Regions from separate parts of the Vreelandella subglaciescola genome, predicted to be linked through region 2. Evidence: predicted binding sites of a transcription regulator. Region 2 holds the regulator's gene; the other holds the start of a gene.

Region 1 (7,501 bases), 170 kb from region 2:
AAAAAATCGCTTTGTTGCCATTGGCCGTGTAACACATCGCTTTGGTAGCGGGGCAGCCGGTTGGCCAGCGCGAGAATCAGCATCATGGTGTGCTGTGACACGCTACGGGTGCCGTAGCCGACAACGTTTTTGACCGCGATGCCCCGGGCACTCGCGGTGTCCATGTCGATGTTGTTAAGCCCGGTTGCCATCACGCAAATCAGTTTGAGCCGGGGCAGGGCGGCCAATGTTTGCGCATCAAGCACGACCTTGTTGACGATGGCGATATCGGCATCAACGAGCCGCTCACGGGCGTTTTCGGCGGTGCTTTTATCGTAGACGGTCAAGTGACCGACCTGATCGCGCACGGGGCTCAGGTCAACGGCAGGGCCTAAGCTTTGTGCATCCAACATAACGGCGTGAGCCATTTTGACCTCCTTATAAAGGGTAAGCGCAGCGAGCCTTGCCCGCCGAGGGTAACAAAAGGGTATAATACCCGTTGCAGAAAATAAGCGCCGAACCGCTTGCCGATTGCCCGGCATGCAAGCGCGATACATTATCGCGCCTGGCCGGTGCCCGGTGCCGAACACGTTTATTTGCCACGAAACACAACAGGATTTGACATGCGCAGCCATTATTGCGGCCAGCTGAACGAAACATTGGTGGATCAAACGGTCACCGTTTGCGGGTGGGTACATCGTCGTCGTGATCACGGCGGGGTGATTTTCCTCGATATGCGCGATCGCGACGGCATTGCTCAGTTCGTGGTCGATCCGGATACCGTTGATGCGTTCGCCAATGCCGACCGCGCGCGCGGTGAATACGTGCTGCGCATTACTGGCAATGTACGTCTGCGCCCTGACGGCACGCAAAACCCCGACATGCCCACCGGCATGATCGAAGTGCTGGCCAAGGACGTTGAGGTGCTCAATACCGCCGCAACGCCGCCGTTTCAGCTCGACGATCACGGTAAGGTTGGCGAAGAAGTGCGCCTCAAGCACCGCTACGTTGATCTGCGCCGCCCGGACATGATTCAGAAGCTGCGCCTGCGTTCGCGCATTTCGCACAACGTGCGGGCGTTTCTGGAACAGGAAGGCTTTCTCGACATTGAAACGCCGGTGCTGACCCGCGCCACGCCGGAGGGCGCGCGCGACTATCTGGTGCCCAGCCGTACGCATCCGGGCGAATTTTTCGCTCTGCCCCAGTCGCCGCAACTGTTCAAGCAGCTGCTGATGGTCGCGGGCTTTGATCGCTACTACCAGATCGCCAAGTGCTTCCGCGATGAAGACCTGCGCGCTGACCGTCAGCCGGAGTTTACCCAGATTGATATCGAAGCCTCGTTTATCGAGGAAGACGATATCATGGGCGTTACTGAAACCATGATCCGCCAGCTGTTTGGCGAAGTACTCGACGTGGCGCTGCCCGAGTTTCCGCGCATGACCTGGCACGACGCCATGCAGCGCTTCGGCTCGGACAAGCCCGATCTGCGGATTCCGCTGGAGCTGACCGACGTTGACGACCTGATGAAAGACGTCAACTTCAAGGTGTTCTCCGGCCCGGCCAACGCCGACGACGGCCGCGTGGCCGCGCTCAAGGTATCCGGCGGCGCCTCGCTGTCGCGCAAGGCGATCGACGAATACACCCGCTTTGTGGGTATTTACGGCGCGAAAGGGCTGGCCTGGATCAAGGTCAACGAGCGTGCCAAGGGCATTGAAGGCCTGCAGTCGCCCATCGTCAAGTTCATGGATAACATCATCGAAGACCTGCTTGACCGCGTTGATGCCAAAGACGGCGACATCATCTTCTTTGGTGCCGACAAGGCCAACATCGTCAACGAAGCCATCGGCGCGCTACGCGTGCGTCTGGGCGCTGACCTTGAGCTTTACACCCACGACTGGGCACCGCTGTGGGTTGTCGACTTCCCGATGTTTGAAACCGACGGCAGCGGCCGCTTGAGCCCGCTTCACCACCCCTTCACTGCGCCCGCTTGCACGCCCGAAGAACTCAAGGCCGATCCCGCCAACGCGCTTTCTCGCGCCTACGACATGGTGCTCAACGGCACCGAGCTTGGCGGCGGTTCGATCCGTATCCACGATCAGGCCATGCAGAGCACGGTGCTCGAGATTCTGGGTATCGGCGCAGAAGAAGCTCAGGAGAAGTTCGGCTTCCTGCTGGACGCCCTGCAGTACGGCGCGCCGCCCCATGGCGGGCTGGCCTTCGGTCTGGATCGTTTGGTCATGCTGATGACCGGCGCGACCACCATCCGCGAAGTCATCGCCTTCCCCAAAACCCAGAGCGCGGCCTGCCTGATGACCAACGCCCCGAGCGACGTCACCGCCGAGCAGCTGAAAGACCTCAACATCCGCCTGCGGCAAAAAGCCAAGGTCGAAGAAACCGTCGAATAGCCTTCGCCAGACGGCGTGTTTGATCCGATGACACCGGCGCCTTTGGGCGTCGGTGTTTTTGTCTGACGCGCTAAAACAGCGTGACCGCAAAGGAGGGCATTGCCATGACACAGGCTCATTCGCCGACCACACGTATTCTCGGCATTGACCCCGGCTCGCGGATTACCGGCTACGGCGTGATTGACGTGATGAACGGCAAGCCATGCTATGTGGCAAGCGGCTGCATTCGCACGCGGGATGGCGCCCTTGAGCAGCGCCTAGCGCAGATTTACGCCGGGCTGGCCGAAGTGGTGGGGCTGCACCGGCCCGACAGCGTTTCCATCGAACGGGTGTTTATGGCCAAAAACCCCGATTCAGCGCTCAAGCTGGGTCAGGCGCGCGGCGCAGCGCTGGTGTGCATGGCCAACCACGGGCTGGCGGCGGCCGAATACGCTGCGCGCCAGATCAAACAGGCGGTAACCGGCCAGGGCGGCGCGGATAAAACCCAGGTGCAGCATATGGTAACCGCCATTCTGGGTTTGTCTGCCACGCCCCAGGAAGACGCCGCCGATGCGCTGGCGATCGCGCTGACTGACGCCTACGCGCAAAGTGGCCTGATGGCGACGAGCAGTACGCCATCGCGGCGCGGTGGTAGCGGACGCTGGCGGCTGTAGCCATCGTGGCTGGCCGTTGTGATTCAGCGGCACGATACTGGTCAGCCGTACAGAGTGGCTTTATGCTAGGCGTCTATCAGCAGCATTTTCATGGATTAACCAGAAGCGAGCGCCGCTATGATTGGACGTTTGACCGGGCAGCTGTGGGAAAAAAAGCCCCCGTGGCTATTGCTTGACGTGAACGGCGTGGGCTACGAACTTGAAGCCTCGATGAATACGCTGGTGGCGCTGCCGGCGGTGGGCGAAACGGCGATGCTGTATACCCACCTGACCGTGCGCGATGACGCCCACCTGCTGTACGGCTTTGGCCGCGAGCGCGAACGGGCATTGTTCCGGGCGCTGATCAAGGTCAACGGCGTGGGCCCCAAACTGGCGTTGGCGATTCTTTCGGGCATGGACGAAGACGCCTTTATGCGCTGCGTGCACGACGACGACAGCAAAGCGCTGACTCGGTTACCCGGCGTGGGCAAGAAAACCGCCGAGCGGTTGATTATCGAAATGCGCGATCGCTTCCCCGAGTGGCAGCAGGGCGATGCGCCGCTGCCGATGGAAGCCGCCGCTAGCCCCGTGCAACATAGCGTTGCCGACGCCGAAGCCGCGTTGGTCAGCCTGGGTTACAAGCCCACCGAGGCCGCCAAAATGCTGACCGACCTTGATCACAGCAGCACTACCGAAAAGCTGATCAAGGCCGCGCTGACTCGGCGAATTGGCCGCTAAAGGTTTCCTCCAGGCAGATGTCTTTATGACAAGAACGTCCTTAATGACAAGAGCGTCTTTATGATCGAGCACGACCGGCTGATTGCCGCTGAGCCAGAGCAGGGCGAGGTCAGGGTTGATTACGCCATACGCCCCAAGCACCTTGCCGACTACATCGGCCAGCCCCGCGTGCGCGAGCAGCTGGAGATCTTTATCGGCGCGGCGAGACTGCGCCAGGAAAGCCTCGACCATACGCTGGTGTTTGGCCCACCAGGGCTGGGCAAAACCACGCTGGCCAACATCATCGCGGCGGAAATGGGCGTGGGGCTGAAATCCACTTCCGGTCCGGTGCTTGAGCGCGCTGGCGATCTGGCCGCGATACTCACCAATCTGGAGCCGGGCGATGTGCTGTTTATCGATGAAATTCATCGTCTCTCGCCGGTGGTTGAAGAAGTGCTGTACCCGGCAATGGAAGATTTTCAGCTCGACATCATGATCGGCGAAGGCCCCGCGGCGCGCTCGATCAAGCTAGATCTGCCACGCTTTACGTTGGTCGGTGCGACCACCCGAGCGGGCCTGTTAACCTCGCCGCTGCGCGACCGCTTCGGCATCGTCCAGCGCCTGGAGTTCTATAATCTCGAAGAGCTTTCCACCATCGTCGCGCGCTCGGCGGGGCTGATGGGCGTGGCAACCAGCGAAGACGGCGCGGTAGAAATCGCCAAGCGCTCGCGCGGTACGCCGCGTATTGCCAACCGGCTGCTGCGCCGGGTGCGTGACTACGCCGACATCAAGGGCGACGGCCGGGTCGACGTCGCCATGGCGGATGCCGCGCTCAACATGCTCAACGTTGATCATCATGGCCTCGACCACATGGATCGCCGGCTTTTGCTGACGATGATGGACAAGTTTGACGGCGGCCCCGTGGGGGTCGATTCCCTCGCGGCGGCGATCAGTGAAGAGCGCGATACCATCGAAGACGTGATTGAGCCGTACCTGATTCAGCAAGGGCTGATGATGCGCACGCCCCGCGGGCGCATGGTTACGCGTCAGGCCTGGGCACATTTTAACCGGGTACCCCATGAAGATGCCGCCAACATCCAGGGCGAGGTGCGCCCATGAGTGACTCTTTTACGGGTAACGCCGATTTCACGCTGCCGGTGCGTGTCTACATTGAAGATACCGATGCCGGCGGCATCGTTTACTACGTCAACTATCTCAAATTCATGGAACGCGCCCGCAGCGAATGGCTGCGCGGACTCGGGCTGACTCAGGCATCGCTGCTGGATGAGCAGACCCAGCTGGTGGTATACCGCCTTGACTGCCATTATGCCCGCCCGGCGCGGCTTGACGATGCGCTTGAAGTAACCGCCAAAGTGGTGTCGCAGAGCCGTTGCCGCATGAGCTTTGCTCAGGCGGTCTACTGCGAAGGCACGCTGTTATGCAGCGCCACCGTTGAAATTGCCTGCCTGGACGCTAGCCGCCTGCGCCCCAAAGTCTGGCCGCCGCGACTGGCTGACGTTGTTGGCGACATTAAGCAATGATCATGAAAACATAGTGCGTACCGGCGTCATTTATGCCGGCAACGTTTAGACTCACTGCCACGCCATACGGGCAACACATGCAAAGAGGGCGACTGTGAACGATAACTCCATGTCCATTCCCCACCTGATTGCCAACGCAAGTCTGGTGGTTCAATTGGTGCTGCTGCTGCTGGTGGCCGCGTCGCTGCTTTCCTGGGTCGTGATTTTTCAGCGCAGTTTCGCGCTTAGCCGGGCCCAGAAGTCGCACGAACAGTTTGAAAACACGTTCTGGTCGGGCGTGGATCTGAATGATCTGTACCGCGACATTCCCGCCGATGACGCTCGGCGCGGCGCCGAGAACATTTTTCAGTCAGGATTTCGCGAGTTTCATCGTCTGGCCCCGAAAACCCAGCGTGCCGACACGGTGCTGGAAGGCGTGCAGCGCAGCATGCGCGTGGCCTGGTCGCGCGAAGAAAACCGCCTGACCCAGCATCTCGTCTTTCTCGCCACGGTGGCCTCGGCCAGCCCGTATATCGGGCTGTTTGGCACCGTCTGGGGGATCATGGGTTCGTTTCAGTCGTTGTCCATGGCGCAACAGGCCACCCTCGCCACCGTCGCGCCCTGGATTGCCGAAGCGCTGATTGCCACGGCCATGGGGCTGCTGGCGGCCATTCCGGCGGTCATCTTCTATAACCGTCTGTCCAGCCAGGCCACGCGTCTTCTCGGGCAGTACGAAGACTTTGCCGAAGAGTTTTACGCTATCTTGCATCGCAATCTGCAAGGGCGTGACGCCACGACCCGCTAAAAGGGAGTTACCCATGCAAGGACCCTTTAATCGCAGTGGCCAGCGCCGCCCGATGGCAGAAATCAACGTGGTGCCTTTTATCGACGTGATGCTGGTGCTGCTGGTCATTTTCATGATTACCGCGCCCATGCTTAATCAGGGCGTCGATGTAGATCTGCCCCAGGCAACGGCCGAGCCGATCGATACGCCGGATAATACCGAGCCGGTGATCGTGTCGGTCGATCAGGACGGCAGCTACTATATTACGCTGGGTGAAGACACCGCCGCGGTCGAGTCGGATGAACTAACCAAGCGGGTGAGCGCGATTATTCAACGTAGCCCTGAGACGCCGGTCATGGTACGAGGCGACCGCAACGTCGCTTACGGCCAGGTCGTGACGCTGATGAGTACGCTGCAGCGCTCCGGCGTTGCCAACGTGGGGCTGATATCCGAGCCGGGGCACGATGAGTAAGCGTTTAGGGCGAAAATTTCGCAAGCGTCCAACAGAAAGTTATTTCTGGCCGACGCTGCTGGCGGTTCTGCTGCATCTGGCGGTGTTTGTGTTTAGTCTGATAAAGCTGCCGGCAAACGAAGAGACGCCGGATTCGTCGTCCATTGTGCAGGCCACGCTGGTCAGCACCGAGACGCGGACGGACGTCGCCCAGCAGATCAACGAGCAACAGGCAGCGGCCAACGCCGAAGAAAAAGCGCCCCCCGAGCCGAAACAAGAGACCGAACCGGAACCCGCGCCAGAACCAGAGCCGCAGGAAGACGACACGCCCAGCGAGCTTGAACAGGCCGTGATCGATCAGGCTGAAGCCATGGCCGCCGCGGAAGAGCAGCGTAAACAAGCAGCCGCTGAACAAGCCAAAGCCGAAAAGGCCGCGGAAGAAGAGCGCCAGAAAGAAGCCGCTGAACAAGCCGCAGCCGAAAAGGCCGCGGAAGAAGAGCGCCAGCAAGAAGCCGCTGAACAAGCCGCAGCCGAAAAAGCGGCGGAAAAAGAACGCCAGAAAGAAGCTGCTGAACAAGCCGCAGCCGAGAAGGCGGCGGAAGAAGAACGCCAGAAAGAAGCTGCTGAACAAGCCGCAGCCGAGAAGCGCAAGCAAGAAGCCGCTGAAAAGGCCAAAGCTGAAAAAGCCGCAGCGGAAAAGCGTAAACAAGAAGCCGAAGCACAACGCAAGAAAGAAGCCGCCATGCAGCGCCGGCTTGAAGGCGAAAGAGAAGCGGCGGCCAAAGCCAAACAGGCAGAAGAGGCCGCCAACGGCTTTATTGCCATTGTGCGTCGCGCGGTCGAACAAGCCTGGCTGATTCCGGCCGGGGCAAGCGATAGCATGAGCGCGACGCTAAGCGTGCGTTTAGGGCCATCCGGCGAAGTGCTGGCCGTTACGGTGGCCACGTCAAGCGGCGATAGCAGCTTTGATCGTTCCGCCGTGCAGGCGGTTGAGCAGGCCTCGCCGTTTATCG
Region 2 (7,501 bases):
CTTTTGACAGCGCTTTAACGTCATCAACATCAAGGCGTTTGAGCGTGTCATTAATGCGCTCGTTCAGCCCGTCGTGGGAGAGAAACTCGCGATACGCATGGGCGGTCGTGGCAAAACCGCCAGGTACGGTCACGCCCACCCCCGACAGATTTGAAATCATTTCACCCAGCGAGGCGTTCTTGCCGCCAACGCGTTCGACATCGGTCATGCCCAATTGATCGAACCATAAAATGTACTCTTCCACGCAACCCCCTCGCACTGGTTTTTGCAGCGGCTCTGTTACCCGCGGCGTTTGCCACGACCGAGCTGCAACGGCTTGTCACCACGGCCGGTAGACCGCCGGTTATTAACGTTGCCACCCTAGCATTCAGGCAAGGCCTAAACCATTGGTCTAATCGCTAAGAAGATGGAGGAGATTTACAACAAAAGGGGGATTTCCGGTAGTTTTGTAGTCAGCGGCAAATACTCGGTTCTGCGTGCTACCCTAGCTGCCAGCCATTATCGCGTTCCTCATGGACAACCCGCTCATTACCGGCATCACGAACAGGGCTTCAGGTTATGACACGTACCGCTTTTTTTATTTCCGACGGCACCGGGATTACGGCCGAAAGTCTGGGTCGCAGCCTGCTGGCACAGTTCAGCGGCGTTGACATCACCATGCTGACCAAGCCGTATATCGATACCGTGGAAAAAGCCGAGGAGCTTGCCGCTATTATCGAGGCCACCGCTGACCGCGACGGCGTGCGCCCGGTGGTGATCGACACCATTGTCGATGAGGATATTCGCGAGGTCATTCGGGCCGCGCCGTGCTTCAAGGTGGATATTTTTTCCACCTTTCTGGCCCCGCTTGAGCAGGAGCTGGCCACCCACTCGTCTTACAGCGTCGGGCGCACCCACGCCATCGGCAGCGACGACGTGTACATGGATCGTATCCACTCGGTGCATTTTGCCCTGGATAACGACGACGGCGCGCGTATTCACCAGTATGACGAAGCCGACGTTATCCTGATTGGCGTCTCGCGCTGCGGCAAAACGCCGACGTCACTGTATCTGGCGCTGCAGTTTGGCATCCGCGCAGCCAACTACCCGCTGACCGAAGACGACCAGGACGAAGACGGCGTGCTGAAGCTGCCCCGGTTTCTGGCCGAGCACCATCACAAGCTGTTCGCCCTGACCATTGACGCGCGCCGGCTGGCGGCCATCCGCAACGAACGCCGGCCCAACAGCCGCTACAGCTCGATGGACCAATGCCTGCAAGAGGTAGAACAGGCAGAATCGCTGTACCGTTCGCTGCACATTCCCAGCATCGACACCACGCGCTTTTCCGTCGAGGAGATTTCCACCCGCATGATTTCCGAAACCGGGCTGGTACGGCGATTTTCACCGCGTTAAAGCGCTTGTTGAATCCCCACTTAAAGCCCTTTGGGTGCAAAGATGCCCGGCGCATTGCGCCAATAGCCTTTGTAATCCATACCGAAGCCAAACACGTAGCGGTCGACGACTTTCAGGCTGCAATAATCGGCCTTGAGCCCCGGCACGGCCTTGCGGTCGTGCTGCTTATCCACCAGCACCGCAGTGGTAACGCTTGCCGCCTGCGCTTCTTCGCAATAATCCAGAATCGCGGCAAGCGTTGAACCTTCGTCCAGAATATCGTCGACGATGACCACGTGACGCCCGGCCATGGGCACCTCGGGTGACACCCGCCAAAAAAGATCGCCGCCGTGCAGCTGGCTGCGATACCGAGTGGCATGGATATAGTCCACTTCCAGTGGAAACCCCAGCCGGGTTAGCAGATGCCCGGTGGTAATCAGCCCGCCGTTCATCACGCAATAAAATACCGGCAGCTTGTCCCCCAGATCACGGGTAATGGCCTCTGCCATGCGATCCAGCGCCTGTTCTACCTGCTGTTGGGAAATCAGGCAGTCGGCATTATCCATCAGCTCGCGCATCGAGTCGCGAGACTCAAGCGCTTGTTTATCCAGCGTTACCATGTCGGGATCCAGGGAGTTCGAAAAATCGGAAAGATAGAGTCAAAGAAAGCGATCGCCACGCGCGGCTATGAATCAACACCGCCATCGGCCAGTGCTTCAAGGCGTGCGTGGGTACGCCGCCAGCGGTTAAGGGCGACCAGCGCCTCCAGCTCGGGGCGGGCGCGGCCGTACCGCAGCTTGGCCGGCCGGCGGGTTTGCTGGCCGGCGTAAGCCGCGACCACCTCGCGCGCCGCGTCGCGGTCATTGCACACCAGCAGCATATCGCAGCCGGCACTCAGCGCAGCCTCGGCGCGCTCTATTGGCCCGCCCGCTTCGTGGGCGCCCCGCATGCTCAAGTCATCGGAGAAAATGCAGCCCTTGAAGCCCAGCGATTCGCGCAGCATGCCCAGCCAGCTGGGCGAAAAGCCCGCCGGACGCGCATCAAAATCGGGATAGATCACGTGTGCCGGCATAACGCCATCCAGCTGCCCCGCCAAGTGCGTAAAAGGCACCAAATCGTGCGCTTTAAGCTCGGCAAGCGGGCGTTCGTCTACCGGCAGCGCCACGTGCGAATCCGCCGCCACGCCGCCGTGGCCGGGGAAATGCTTGCCCACCGCCGCCATACCGGCTTCGTGCAGTCCCATGACGAATGCTTCGCCAAGGATCGCCACGGCCTGCGGATCGCTGCCAAAGCTGCGATCGCCGATCACGCTGGAAAGGCCGCAGTCGACGTCGAGCACCGGCGCAAAGGTAATGTCCAGCCCGCAGGCAGCCATTTCCATGCCCAGTAGCCAGCCGGCATCTTTGGCCAGTGAGGCGCCCTCTTGGGGCGAATCCACAAAGCGTTCGCCCAGCCGCGCCATCGGTGGCAGGCGGGTAACGCCTTGCCTGATGCGCTGCACGCGACCGCCTTCCTGGTCAATGGCAATCAGCAGCTCGGGGCGCTGGCGGCGAATTTCGGCGCACAGCCGGCTGACCTGCGCAGCGTTTTCCACGTTGCGGGCAAACAGAATGACGCCGCCTACCGCCGGTTCGCGCAGCAGGCGCGCCTCGGTAGCGCCAAGGCTTGGCCCTTCAAGGTCAAGCATGACCGGGCCTAGGGGTTGAGTCATCGTCAAGGATCCTGCAAAAGGGGAGCGTAATGTTAGACGATCATCGACGGCTGTCACAATACATCGAACTATTCACGCCGAACTATTCACACCGAGCCATCGTGCAGCCAGACCGGCGTGCCGGGTGACGCTTGGGTGAATAAGTAGTGTAGATCGTCAAGGCGCAGGCGCACGCAGCCGTGAGAGGCGGGCACGCCCATGGGCTCGTCGGGTGGCGTGCCGTGCAGATAAATATAGCGCCGTTGGGAATCCAACTGACCGCCGCGGTTGTGGCCTTTTTCCAGCCCGCACAGCCACAGGATACGGCTCAAAACCCAGTCGCGCTCGGGGTGTTTGGCGGCAAGCGCCGGGGTGTAGACGTCACCGGTTTCGCGCCGGCCACGAAAGGCGGCGTTGTCGGGAGCATCGGCGCCAATGGCGGCGCGCACATAGTGCCAGCCCAGCGGCGTTTGTCCACTGCCCTCACTCTGGCCGGTGCCGGCCTTGCCGGTCGAAATCAGGCAGCGGTGGCCTGGCGTTTGCCCGTGCCACAGCGTCAGCGACTGGTCGTGAATATCAATTTCAACCCATGCCGCGCTTTGCGGCGGAAGGTCGCTCAGTGTCGGGGTATGCATAAAGGTCCTGATCCTGACTGGCCTACGAGTCGTTAAAATAAAGCGGTATGCTGAGTATTCCGTGGCCGCGCTGAGTATCACACCGCCGGCCGCCCTGTCTCCAAAGCTATTACCACAACAGTTACCAAAACTGTTGCCCAAACCGATAGGTACTCCATGCCCCATTACGCTGACACCTGGACACTGAAGGAAATCGATCGGAGCCGGGGGGATCCCAAAGGGACGGCCTTTCGTGCCTTCAAGCGGCTCAAGGCTGGCTTTATCGAAGGCCACGATTTTTTCTACTTGAGTGCCAGCGAAGACGCTGAAAGCATCGAGCAATTACGCGACTCCGGGCGCATTTATGCCGCCACCATCAATGCGCTACTGTTTCCTGAAGCCAGCTATCAGGCCATTGTGAAACAGCTGGACACGGCATCCTGACCACTCGCCTACCGTGCCCGAGCGGTTACGCCTCGGCGGGCAGCGGCGCGTTCATGGCCGCGACCACCACCGGGCGCAGGCGTCTGACCAGGTCGCGCGTGGTGACCTGTTCGTCATAGTCTTTTTCGGCAATGTCTTTCAGCGCATCCAGCCCCGACAGGGTGAAAATCACCGTGCCCAGCACAAAGTGCAGCCGCCAGAAACGCTCGGCGTCGGGCAGCTCCGGCGTAGCCTTGCGCACCAGCTCGGTAAAGCGGGTAAACACATCGCCGTAGTGCTGTTGGATATGGCGACGCAGGTGCCCCTGTGCCTGGCTGTAGGCAAGCCCCAGCAATCGCATGAACACCTTGAGGCTGTTGCGCTCGGCGGGGACGGCAAGCACCGTGGCAGCCATGCTTTCGAGCAGCGCTTCAAGCGGAATGACCCGACCTTTATGCTCAGCTTCCAGCGCGTCAAGCGCAGCGTGAAAACGCAGCGTAAACGGATCAAGGTAGCGCGAAAAAACCGCCTGAATCAGCGCTTTCTTGGAGCCAAAGTGGTAGTTGACCGCAGCCAGGTTCACCTGGGCCTTGCTGGTAATGTGACGTAGCGACGTCTCGGCAAAGCCGCGCTCTGCAAACAGCACCTCGGCGGTATCCAAGATGCGCGTCATTGTATCCGGCTGAGCCATACGGCGCTCTCCCAAAACGGCTGTTTAAAACATAGCGGAATATTACGCCATGGCCAAACGCGGCTCAATCTTTCTCACGTACGGGCAGTCCCGTTGCGCCTGTATGCAGAGCGAGGCACCGGGCCATAGCACCGCTATTTTCAGACTATGTACTGGACATAGCCCCATACTGTATACTTAACCACAATCGCGCCGGGGTAAAACGCCGGCGCAACATGAGCCATCACCACACCATTAACCTCTGCATTAGCAACCCGCTGCCAACCACTGCGGGGTTGTTGCGATCCGGGAGCTTCCTATGGCGCAGGCATTAACCGCACGTCAGCAAAACGTGTACGACTTTATCGTCAAGACGATGGGCGATCACGGCTACCCTCCTACCCGTGCCGAAATCGCCCGGGCGCTGGGGTTTCGCTCGCCCAACGCCGCTGAAGAGCACCTGCGCGCGCTGGAACGCAAAGGCGCCATTCGTATCGTGCGTAATACCTCGCGCGGCATTCGCCTGCCCGCCCAGGACGCCTCCGTCGAATCAGCGATAGACACCGTCGGCAACAGCGACAGCGCTTCTCAGGGGCTGCCGATTATCGGCGAAGTCGCCGCTGGAAGTCCGATACTCGCCGCCGAGCACATCGACCGCTACTGCCCGCTGCCGGCGGAATATTTCACGCCCAAAGCCGACTACCTGTTGCGCGTACGCGGGCTGTCCATGAAAGACGTGGGTATTCTGGAAGGCGATCTGCTCGCGGTACACCGCACCGAACACGTTCGTGACGGGCAGATCGTGGTCGCCCGGATTGACGACGACGTCACGGTCAAACGTTTCCAACGCCAGGGGCATCACGTTCAGCTCACCGCCGAAAACACCGACTTCCCCCCCATTGATATTGACCTGCGCACCCAGGCGTTGGATATCGAAGGCGTCGGCGTTGGCGTCATCCGCGGTGGCAACGGCCAGGCGCTGGGCTAGTCATTGACTATCTCATTGACTATCGATATAGCGCTGATCGTTGAAGGTGGCCACCCAGTGCGGGTGGTACACCATCAAAATGATCAGCAACATGCCGGTAATAAAAGCTTCCGCCGGCATTAGCAGCGGCAAAAACCGGGCGTATTCTTTCGCCAGCAGTATCGCATGAGCGTCCTGGCTACCAATGAGAATCAGGCCGACGGCCGAGAGCCCGCCGGCCAATGTGGCCAGCGCCGAGCCGAAAAAACCGCAGACAAACATGAACAGCATGATGTTATCCGGCAGCTTGCGGTCGACAAATCGCCAGACCAACCCCACCACCACGGCCGGCACGATCCCCGTGACCAGCACGTTAACGCCCAGTAGTGTCCAGTCGTTGCGCCCGATGGCCACCATCGCCACGTTGACCAGCACGTTGCTCACCAGCGCCAGCGGCGCTTTGAACAGCAGCAATAGCAGCGTGGTAAACACCAGGTGCAGCGTCAGCCAGTCAACCGCTTGCGCACGCAGCTGCCACAGCACCACCACGCCGAGCGTTGCCGCCAGCCAGCGATGCTGAAGCGCGGTATCGTTGACCAATGCCTGCCAGGGCCTGAGCGTCATCAGCCAGGCCAGCAGTGCAAGAGAAACAGCGGCACACAGCACCAGCAACCAGGGCGACAGCACACTTTGCGCAAAAGACATAGCAACCTCGGCCTGAGACGTCCCCGCTAACGCCAAGGTGGCATCAAAACGGGACATGAGCGAAAAAAACGGCGGACGCAGTGTAGCGGATAGCCGCACGCAGCGCACTCGCCACCGCCCCGGCGATTGTGAGCCGCCCCCGCAATCCCGTATAGTAAAGCCCTACTTTCAAGGCATTTTATACCCGATGGATCCCACACGCGTTACCGTTCGTCCCCGACACCGCCATCCCCTGCGTCTGCTGCCGCTGGGCGGATGCGGCGAGATCGGTATGAATCTGACGCTTTACGGCTATGCCGATGAGTGGATTGCCGTGGACTGCGGCATGATGATCCGTCAGGACCTGCCCGACACACCCCTGCAAGTCCCCAATTTCGAGACGCCCCGGACGCTGGGCATTACGCCCCGCGCGCTGTTTATTACCCACGGTCATGAAGACCACATCGGTGCCGTGGCTTGGCTATGGCCACACTGGCAGTGTCCGATTTACGCCACCCCGCTTGCCGCCGGGTTGCTGCGCCTCAAATTTGCCGAACATGGCCTTGCGCCTAACGCCATTCGCGTTATAGAGCCGGGAGAAGCCTTAAGCTCGGGGGCTTTTACCCTGCGCTATCTGCCGCTGCCCCACTCTATTCCGGAAAGCTGCGCGCTGATGATCGCCGCCGGGCGCCAGCGCGTACTGCACACCGGCGACTGGAAGCTTGACCCCGACCCGCTCGTTGGCCCAGCGCTGGACGCCGAGCAGTTCCGCGCGCTCGCGCCTGTGGATCTTGTCGTCGGTGACTCCACCAACGCGCCGGTACCGGGGCATTCGGCCAGTGAGGGCGACGTCGCCCGGGCGCTGGCCGAGACGCTGGCCGAGTGCCGGGGCCGCGTGGTGGTTTCCTGCTTTGCCAGCAACATTGCCCGCATTGTGGCCGTGGCGCGTGCGGCCAACCAGACGGGACGGCGTATCAGCCTGATGGGGCGCTCAATGGAGCGCATGGTCAGCGTTGCCCGAGGGCTTGGCTATCTGGAAGAGTTGCCGCCGCTGGTGCCGATTCACGATCTGGGCTATTTGC

Evidence for each region. Region 2 encodes LexA, which represses DNA repair genes until DNA is damaged. Its sites were predicted from a motif close to TACTGTNTANNTANACAGTA; they were not measured.
Region 1: ruvA (Holliday junction branch migration protein RuvA) is a predicted target of LexA. The motif match lies at 3,073-3,092, and genes of this name have one in related genera.

What each region holds. Positions count from the first base shown of each region.
Region 1 is NZ_LT670847.1:332,377-339,877, forward strand. It holds gene B5495_RS01495 (D-2-hydroxyacid dehydrogenase) at 1-407, opposite strand, end outside; gene aspS (aspartate--tRNA ligase) at 603-2,384, shown strand; gene ruvC (crossover junction endodeoxyribonuclease RuvC) at 2,489-3,037, shown strand; gene ruvA (Holliday junction branch migration protein RuvA) at 3,155-3,754, shown strand; gene ruvB (Holliday junction branch migration DNA helicase RuvB) at 3,815-4,852, shown strand; gene ybgC (tol-pal system-associated acyl-CoA thioesterase) at 4,849-5,274, shown strand; gene tolQ (protein TolQ) at 5,369-6,058, shown strand; gene tolR (protein TolR) at 6,072-6,509, shown strand; gene tolA (cell envelope integrity protein TolA) at 6,502-7,501, shown strand, end outside.
Region 2 is NZ_LT670847.1:505,324-512,824, forward strand. It holds gene ppsA (phosphoenolpyruvate synthase) at 1-244, opposite strand, end outside; gene ppsR (posphoenolpyruvate synthetase regulatory kinase/phosphorylase PpsR) at 559-1,392, shown strand; gene B5495_RS02290 (hypoxanthine-guanine phosphoribosyltransferase) at 1,413-1,991, opposite strand; gene nagZ (beta-N-acetylhexosaminidase) at 2,057-3,082, opposite strand; gene B5495_RS02300 (L,D-transpeptidase) at 3,169-3,696, opposite strand; gene B5495_RS02305 (hypothetical protein) at 3,853-4,119, shown strand; gene B5495_RS02310 (TetR/AcrR family transcriptional regulator) at 4,145-4,789, opposite strand; gene lexA (transcriptional repressor LexA) at 5,088-5,756, shown strand; gene B5495_RS02320 (energy-coupling factor ABC transporter permease) at 5,769-6,440, opposite strand; gene B5495_RS02325 (ribonuclease J) at 6,712-7,501, shown strand, end outside.